DNA from 2 places in the Croceicoccus marinus genome. Region 2 is predicted to be linked to the other one. Evidence: predicted binding sites of a transcription regulator. Region 2 holds the regulator's gene; the other holds the start of a gene.
The links. The regulator LexA, encoded in region 2, represses DNA repair genes until DNA is damaged. The targets are predictions, from matches to a motif close to GTTCCNCNCTTGTTCT.

Region 1 (3,926 bases), 1.1 Mb from region 2:
CAAGAAAGCGGCGTTTGGCCGTGGCTCGTAGGTCGTAAATCTCGAAACCAAGCGGAAATGGAGTTTGAAGGTTGGGGAAATTTTGCATTCGTGTGTTCCTGAACATTGGGCCGTTTCGGTGCCCGGGGTTGTTAAAGAGGTCGATCGTGCGGAGACGTTCGCCTGTTGCCCATCAAGGGGCTAATTTAACAGGTTCAGATATCACTGATTATATGAGATAATTTCGAAGTTGATCGTACTTGATTTGTTCTATATAAGGAGGCTGGTTTTCTATATGGGAGCAGGTAGTGAAGGTCAGTTTCCGGCCAAGGGAAGGATCGTTGCTTGAAGGCGGGGAAGTGTTTTTCCAGAAGATCCAGCCAAAGCATGTCGTAGAGAGGATACCGACGCTTCATCGTTCGAAGCTTTACGTCAGGAAGACGGGTCGGCTCGTGGATATCCGCTTTCCCTGCGTGATCGCTGGCGAGAAGCACAATGGGCAAATCACCTTAACCGAGGCAGAAATTTTTCAGCTTGCAAACCTTTGCCGTCGGGGTCGATCGGATGAAGCGATTTTAAAGGCGATCCATACGGCAAGCGGAACGGATGCAGACTTAGCGGAAAAACACCCGCTTACCGCTATTGATTGATTTTGTCTGCCAACCATGCGGCAAGAAGCAGACCAATGACGATGAGCCCTGCAAGGGGATACGCATTCATCATGCCCAGCACGGTAAAGCCCAGCATCCAAGTGAAGGTTTCTGCCGGACGCGTGATGATCGAGAAGAGGAACATGATTGCGAGAACGATCGCGCCCACCACAATCGCCAACTTGAAGGCAGCGATGGCGATACAGGCAGCGACGATATAGCCGATGACCCGCATCATAGGTGGCCCCCGCACATCGCGGCAAAGGGGCCGTCGCCTTGCTCGATCAGCAGAATATAGGCAAAGCCGTCGTTGCCGATCGGGTGGATCAGTTCGTACCAGCCGCCAAGATCGCTCAGCCATGCCCAGTAGGGTTGAAAGCCACTGTCGTCATATCGCGTCCCGTCGATCGGATGCATCAGTGGCGACCAGCCTAGCACCTGCTTGACGGCTGCCTCTGCATCTCCGCATTCGATAACAACGATGTACGTCAGATCGCCAAGGCCCTGCGCCCTGCTATGCTGCAGGCGTGCTGCAAGCATCATGTGAAGGTCGGCAGAAAGCGGCTGGCGCAATGCGGCTTCGATGGCCGCAGCATCGGGTAAGGAAAGCATGCGTGTATTCCTTCCATAAAAAAAGCGCCCGTGAGGCGCTGGTTGGGTTTGCAATTGAAGAGCCGGTCAGCAGGTGAGCTACCGGAACAAAGCTGGATCAGCCGTCATGGCCGGGATCGAAGTTTTCGTGTTCGAGCAGAGCATGCTGGCAGGCAGAAAGCAGCAAGGGATCCGCGCCCTCGCCGGTCTCAACCAGCAGGACCAAACCGAAACCGTCGTCCGACAGGATGAAGATCACTTCAATCCATCTGCTGTGCCGAATTGCCAACTCGACCGGCATGATAAAGGCGTCGTGCTCGACCAGCCGCCTGCTGTAGGAGTCTTCTGTTTCAGCCAGCGTGTCTCCGCGCTCCACGATCAGGAACTCGGCCAGTTCTTCGAAGCGAAAGCCGTAGTAGGCCGCCAGCCGTTCCTGATGTTCGATCAGGATGGTGTGAAGCTTGGGCTCAAGCTGCGTATCCAGGACGCGCGCCATCGCCTCCGCCGTGCGGATGTAATGCATGGGATTTTCCTCTTGCTGGAATCAAAAAAGCCCCCGGCGCGGGCCGAGGGCTTGGTGGGTGGAAGGGGCGGCAGGAACCGTCACTTCATATAAGATACTCCGGTTCCCGCAGCAGCAGCGCCTTAACAAATTGCCATCATCAGTTACCAGCCTCTGCGAGTAACTGGAATGACGGCTTGATGATCCCTTTGATCGACCCCCAACGCTGAAGGGCGGCGGTTATACGGTTCTGACGTAACTGAACGGGTACCAATTGCTTCTAGAGGCCTGAAGGTTCGCCTGCCCCATGTTCGGCCATCCTACCTCGAGGCATTCGGGATCGATCCGAAATACCTTTGCAAGGATCTTGGGTTTGATATTCCTTGCAAGCCAATCGTTAATTTGCGGGGGATTGCTGGTGCTTTTTTAGTGCAATCTCGGCACGTCCTGGTTATCGTTCGATCAGAACCAAACAGGAACACAAGCGCCTTGTCTTTCCAGATTCCAAAGTCTCGCGATGAAGTCTATCCAGCTAATCGTGAGCATGCCTTTCAGCGTATAAGAGGCTCGCTCAGCCATAGCGAAGCATTCAGCAACGACGAACTCTCGCTCTCGTGTGGAGACGCTCTGGAGTGCCTCCCGAGAATTCCAAGCGGGTCAGTTGATCTTGTCCTGGTGGATCCGCCTTATCACAGCACCAAGAAGGCCAATATCTACGGCGATTCTGATTTTGACCACGATGACCATTTCGTAGACTGGATCAAGGCGCTTGGAAGGGAGTGGAAGCGAATTCTAAGGCCTAATGGATCATTATATCTTTTTTGCTCGTCCGATATGGCTCCATTTCTATGCGTTGCGCTTAGCGAAGACTATAATCTTCAATCACTAATCACTTGGACCAAGCCAAATGAGCCTGGGTATGATGGTTGGCGACAAAAGATGAAGAAGACTTCACTGCGTCGTTGGTATCCACATTCCGAACGCATAATTTTTGCCACTCCAGCGGCAGATGGGAACCTAAAGCGCGCGCCGTTTGGTCATTTCTTAAAAGCGTGTCGGAAGCAGTGTGGTCTAACGTCGAACCAACTCACAGAGATGACCGGTGCATATGGCAAAGTGAACAACGGTGGTGCCGTGTCAAACTGGGAGACCGGGCGCAACATTCCGAGCCGCGACCAATACGGGAAAATTTGTGATGCTTTAAGGAGTACGGGCGAAATAAGGCTAATGCCGAGGTACGAAGATGTAATCCGTGCTTTCAACGTTGACCCAAAAGAACCCTGGGTGGACGTTTGGGACTTTATGAATGTACGGCAGTATCGTGGAAAGCACCCTGCCGAAAAACCGCAGGATATGTTGCGTCACATCATTCGAACTAGCAGCTATGAGGGTGACGTAGTTCTCGACTGCTTTGCGGGTTCGGGAAGTACGCTTGCGGCAGCTGTCAGTCTTGACCGTCGTGCTATCGGTATCGAAATAGAACATCGGTGGGTGACTTACGCTGCACAATTCATCGGAGAGAAATCAGATATGCTGCTACAGCGTGCAAAGGGGAGCGATTTGCAGGGTGCCACATCGTTCGAAGCGATATTGCCCTTATTCTCCCAATAGCTCCTGATTTCGCTTCAAGACTTCTTTCATCCAGTCCAAGGTTTCGCCAATTCCACTGTCTTTGCACACGACGTTGCAGTGATGGTGGCCCCAGCCGAGGTTGTACGGCCGATGATTAAAAAGGCCGAACGCAAGTTCTTTGATGTGAAATAGATTAATCTCAGTAACGGTAAGATCGTGACGTTCACGTCCAGCGGCTTGCTCCATTCTACTCATGAAGCCTAGACTACTAAGCCGCTCCAAGCATAGAGGACAAACAAGCTTCTGGTCATGATCGACTGTTCGGGCTTCGCGCAGCGCGTTAAAGTCAAGGAGACCGCGACTTGCGGCATCAGCGAGAACAGTTTTTCGTCGCATCCCAACATCTTGCTCGTCCATTCCTACTTCGACGCAGGTTTGAATAGAATCCTCAGCGAGCCAAAACAGCGCCTCCAGCTGTACCCTAGCGCTATAAATTACGTCGGTCGGTGCGTACTCGTAGAGTCGAATGCCTGCCCCCTTCAGACCAGTGGTTGTGTAGCCATGATTGATCCTCTGGTCACCGGCAGCAGTAGTGTTGGCGATGCGAGCAACATACTGTCCTCCTAGAGGCG
Region 2 (3,926 bases):
TGCTGGCTGCCGGGATCGTGCTGGTCTGGGCTCGCTCGACCCTGATCGGCGCGCAGCCCATCAGCGGGCCAAGGGTCGCGGTGGTGGAAGCGATCGTGCTCGAGCGCGAGGAGCAGCCCGCGCGCGAACGCGTCAGGCTGATCGTCGCGACCCGCGATCCGCTGGACCAGATACCGATCAGGGCGCGGCTGAACGTACCGGCGGAGATGGACGACCCGGCGCTGGTGGCAGGATCGAAGTTCCGCGCCAAGATCCGCCTGACCCCGCCCCAGCGTGCGGCGGTGCCGGGCGGCTATGACTTTGCGCAGTCGGCCTGGTTCGACGGGCTTGCTGCATCGGGATCGGTTCTGGAACCCCCCATCGTTACTGGCCTCGCGGGCGGGGCAAGCGGCTGGCGCAGCGAGCTTGCCGCCCATGTCCGGCAGCAGGTCGGGCAGTATGGCGGCGCGGCATCGGCTGCGATCGCAGCGACGCTGATCACCGGCGACCGCGGCGCCATCCCCGAAGCCGACGCGCAGGCGATGCGCGATTCCGGATTGGCGCATATGCTGTCCATCAGCGGGCTTCACGTGGGTGCGATCGTGGCGATTGCGTGGCTTCTGGTGGTCAGGGTGGGCGCTTTGTTCCCCTGGCTTGCCCTGCGAGTGCGGCTCCCGTTGGCGGCAGCGGGGTCGGGCGCGCTGGCGGGGATCGGTTATACGCTGATGACAGGAGCCGCGCTGCCGACGGTGCGGGCCTGTCTGGCTGCGCTGCTGGTCGTGGCCGCGCTGTCTCTCGGGCGGCAGGCGCTGTCACTCAGGCTGATCGCGCTGGCCGCGATGACGGTGATGCTGTTCTGGCCCGAAGCGGTCATCGGCCCCTCGTTCCAGCTGAGCTTTGCCGCGGTGACGGCTATCGTCGCATTCCACAACAGCCGCTTGGTCGAGTGGCTGAAGGAGCAGCGGGGCGAGGGACAACTGGCGCGCTGGGCCCATGCCGGCCTGCTGCTGTTCCTGACGGGCCTGATCGTCGAGGCTGCGCTGAGCCCGCTGGTCCTGTTCCATTTCCAGCGGTCGAGCCTCTATGGATCGCTTGCCAATGTCGTCGCGATTCCGCTGATGACGGCGGTAACCCTGCCTGCGCTGACCGCGGGGCTGGTCTTCGATTTGCTGGGGGTTGGAGCGCCCCTTTGGTGGCTTTCGGCAAAGTCGCTCGACCTGACACTGGGTATTGCACACACGACGTCCTCGCTTCCCGGGTCGGTGCTGCAATTGCCGCAGGTCTCGCTTGTGGCGGCGCTGGCATGCGTCGCGGGCGCGTTCTGGCTGGCGCTGTGGTCGGGGCGGTTTCGGCTGTGGGGACTGCTGCCGCTGTCAATCGGAGTGTCCGCGCTCTTCCTTGCGCGCCCGGCCGACCTGCTGATCGAACAGAGCGGACGAAATGCCGCCATGCTGTCGGATGACGGCGAATTATACCTTCTGCGCACCAGCACGAGTTTCGCAGCGGACGCGATGGTGGAGGCGATGGGCAAGACGCCGAAGGACGGTGAACCGTTCAGCGAATTTCCCGAATGGCCCGGGGCGCGCTGCAACGGCGATTTCTGTCAGCTTCAGGCGCAGGGCAGGACCCTGCTTGTCGCCCAGCGACCCGTGGACGTACCATATGGCCCGCTGGTCGCCGCCTGCGCGCGGGCCGATATCGTGATTTCCAGCAGGCGGCTCCCCGCGGATTGCCGGCCGTCCATGTTGAAGGCCGACGGCAGCCTGCTGTCGCGCCGCGGCGGGCTGGCCGTCGATCTGGAAAGCGGCTCCTACCGGGCGGTCAGGCCCGAAGGCGACAGCCACGGATGGTAGGCCGCGGGGTGCGGCGTTCAGTGATAGCGGCGCAGCAGTCCGGCAAGCCGGCCCTGGACCTGCACTTCCGACGGATCGTAGGTCTGCGCCTCATACGACGCATTCGCAGGATCGAGCCGGACCATGCCGTTCACGCGGCGGAGGTATTTCAGCGTCGCTTCCTCACCGCGGACCAGCGCAACGATGATCTCGCCGTCTCGCGCCGTGTCGGTGCGGCGCACCAGCGCATAATCGCCATCGAAGATGCCGGCCTCGATCATGGAATCGCCGGAAACTTCCAGCGCATAATACTCCCCGCTTCCCAGCAAGGCAGCGGGAACGGGCAGCATCCGCGAATCCTCCAGCGCCTCGATCGGGACGCCGGCGGCGATGCGGCCATGCAGCGGAATTTCAATCACGTCGCTCGATACGCCGGGCTGCGGGGCAAGGCGCTTGAATTCGACGACATTGTCGGGTTTGGCCGGCGCGGATTTCGCCCGGGCGGTGCCGGTCACATCGTCCGGCTGGCGGATCACCTCAAGCGCGCGGGCACGGTTCGGCAAGCGGCGGATGAAGCCGCGTTCCTCCAGCGCCGAGATCAGGCGATGCACGCCCGACTTCGACTTCAAGTCGAGGGCTTCCTTCATTTCCTCGAACGAGGGGGAAATTCCGCTATCCTCAAGCCGTTGCTGGATGAAGATCAGCAATTCGTGCTGTTTGCGCGTAAGCATGGCCGTATCCTGTTCCGCCTTGCGCCCAGCGGCGCGAACGAATACGGAACAATTAAGCAACATCGGAACACGCGTCAACCCATGTTAACGCAATAATGCGTCAGTTTCTGTTGCGCGGCGCCAGCGGAATGACCCGAACGACATCGCCGGTTTTCACTTCCGCCGTTTCCGCAGGGCGCAGGATCAGCGCATCGGCTTCGGCCAGAGGCGTCAGTGCAGCGCTGTCCTGCAAAGCCAGCGGCATCACGCCCAGATCGGTGAACGCTGCGCGCAGGAATTCCGTCCTTTTCCCGGTCGCTGGCAGATCCCCCAGGCAGAACGCGGGCTGCATCGCGGGCAAGGGCGACCGGTCGCCCATCAGCGCGCGGGCGATCGGCTGCGCGAAGAGATGCGCGGTCACGAAACTGGAGACCGGATTGCCGGGCAGGCCGATAACCAGCTGTCTACCGAGACGAGCGACCAGGATCGGCTTGCCAGGCTTGATCGCGACGCGCCAGAAGTCGATCTTGGCGCCCATCTCCTCCAGCACCGGCAAGACGAGGTCGTGATCGCCCACCGATGCGCCGCCGCTGGTGACGATCATGTGCGCGTTCTTCGCCTGCTCGAAAGCGGCGCGCAGCGCGTCGCGGCGGTCGGGTACGGGGCCATGGCTTTCGATTTCGCAGCCGAGGTCGGTGAACAATGCGCCCAGCATGGCGCCATTGCTGGCGGGGATCGCGCCGGGAGGCAGGTCCTCGCCCGCGGGTCTCAATTCGTCGCCACCCTCGATCACCGCGACGCTGGCTTTTTCATGCACTGAAAGCCTGCCGTGTCCCGCCGTGATCGCCAGCGCCAGCCGAGCGGGCGTCAACCTTTCCCCAGCGCGCGCAATGATGTCGCCCTGCGCGAAGTCGAGCCCGCGGGGGCGGATATGCCGGCCGAGCGGTTCGGGAGGATCGCCGTCGAAGAACAGCCTGCTTCCTTCGGCGCGGCAGTCTTCCTGCACGGCGACCATGTCGGCACCGCCCGGAACGACCGCGCCGGTCGCGATGCGAACGGCCTGCCGGGGTCCGACCGTGCCCTGGAACGGGTGTCCTGCGGCGCTTTCGCCGACGATGTCCCAAGGGCCTGGCATGTCGACTTGCCGCAGGGCATAGCCATCCATCGCCGACATCGGATCGGGCGGCTGAGATCGCAGCGCCGCGACATCACTGGCGAGCCACCGACCGGCTGCCTCTCCGATCGGCAATTCCACGGCGGGCAGCGGCTGCGCCATCGCGAGAAGGCGTCGCTGCGCTTCCTCGAGCCCCAGCAGCCAGCTTGCCGTCAAAGCTCCAGATCCTCATGCCCCGCGGCGCGCCAGCGGCCCGACTTGCCGCCATCCTTGGCGATCAGTCGGATCCCG

Region 1: a site for LexA is predicted at 2,187-2,202, ahead of A9D14_RS10730 (DNA-methyltransferase). Genes of this name have one in related genera too.

Annotation. Positions count from the first base shown of each region.
Region 1 is NZ_CP019602.1:2,240,309-2,244,234, forward strand. It holds gene A9D14_RS10710 (hypothetical protein) at 1-88, opposite strand, end outside; gene A9D14_RS19480 (hypothetical protein) at 288-629, shown strand; gene A9D14_RS10715 (hypothetical protein) at 619-867, opposite strand; gene A9D14_RS10720 (hypothetical protein) at 864-1,241, opposite strand; gene A9D14_RS10725 (hypothetical protein) at 1,339-1,743, opposite strand; gene A9D14_RS10730 (DNA-methyltransferase) at 2,212-3,333, shown strand; gene A9D14_RS10735 (BstXI family restriction endonuclease) at 3,319-3,926, opposite strand, start outside.
Region 2 is NZ_CP019602.1:1,122,394-1,126,319, forward strand. It holds gene A9D14_RS05385 (ComEC/Rec2 family competence protein) at 1-1,832, shown strand, start outside; gene lexA (transcriptional repressor LexA) at 1,850-2,542, opposite strand; gene A9D14_RS05395 (molybdopterin molybdotransferase MoeA) at 2,643-3,851, opposite strand; gene moaC (cyclic pyranopterin monophosphate synthase MoaC) at 3,848-3,926, opposite strand, start outside.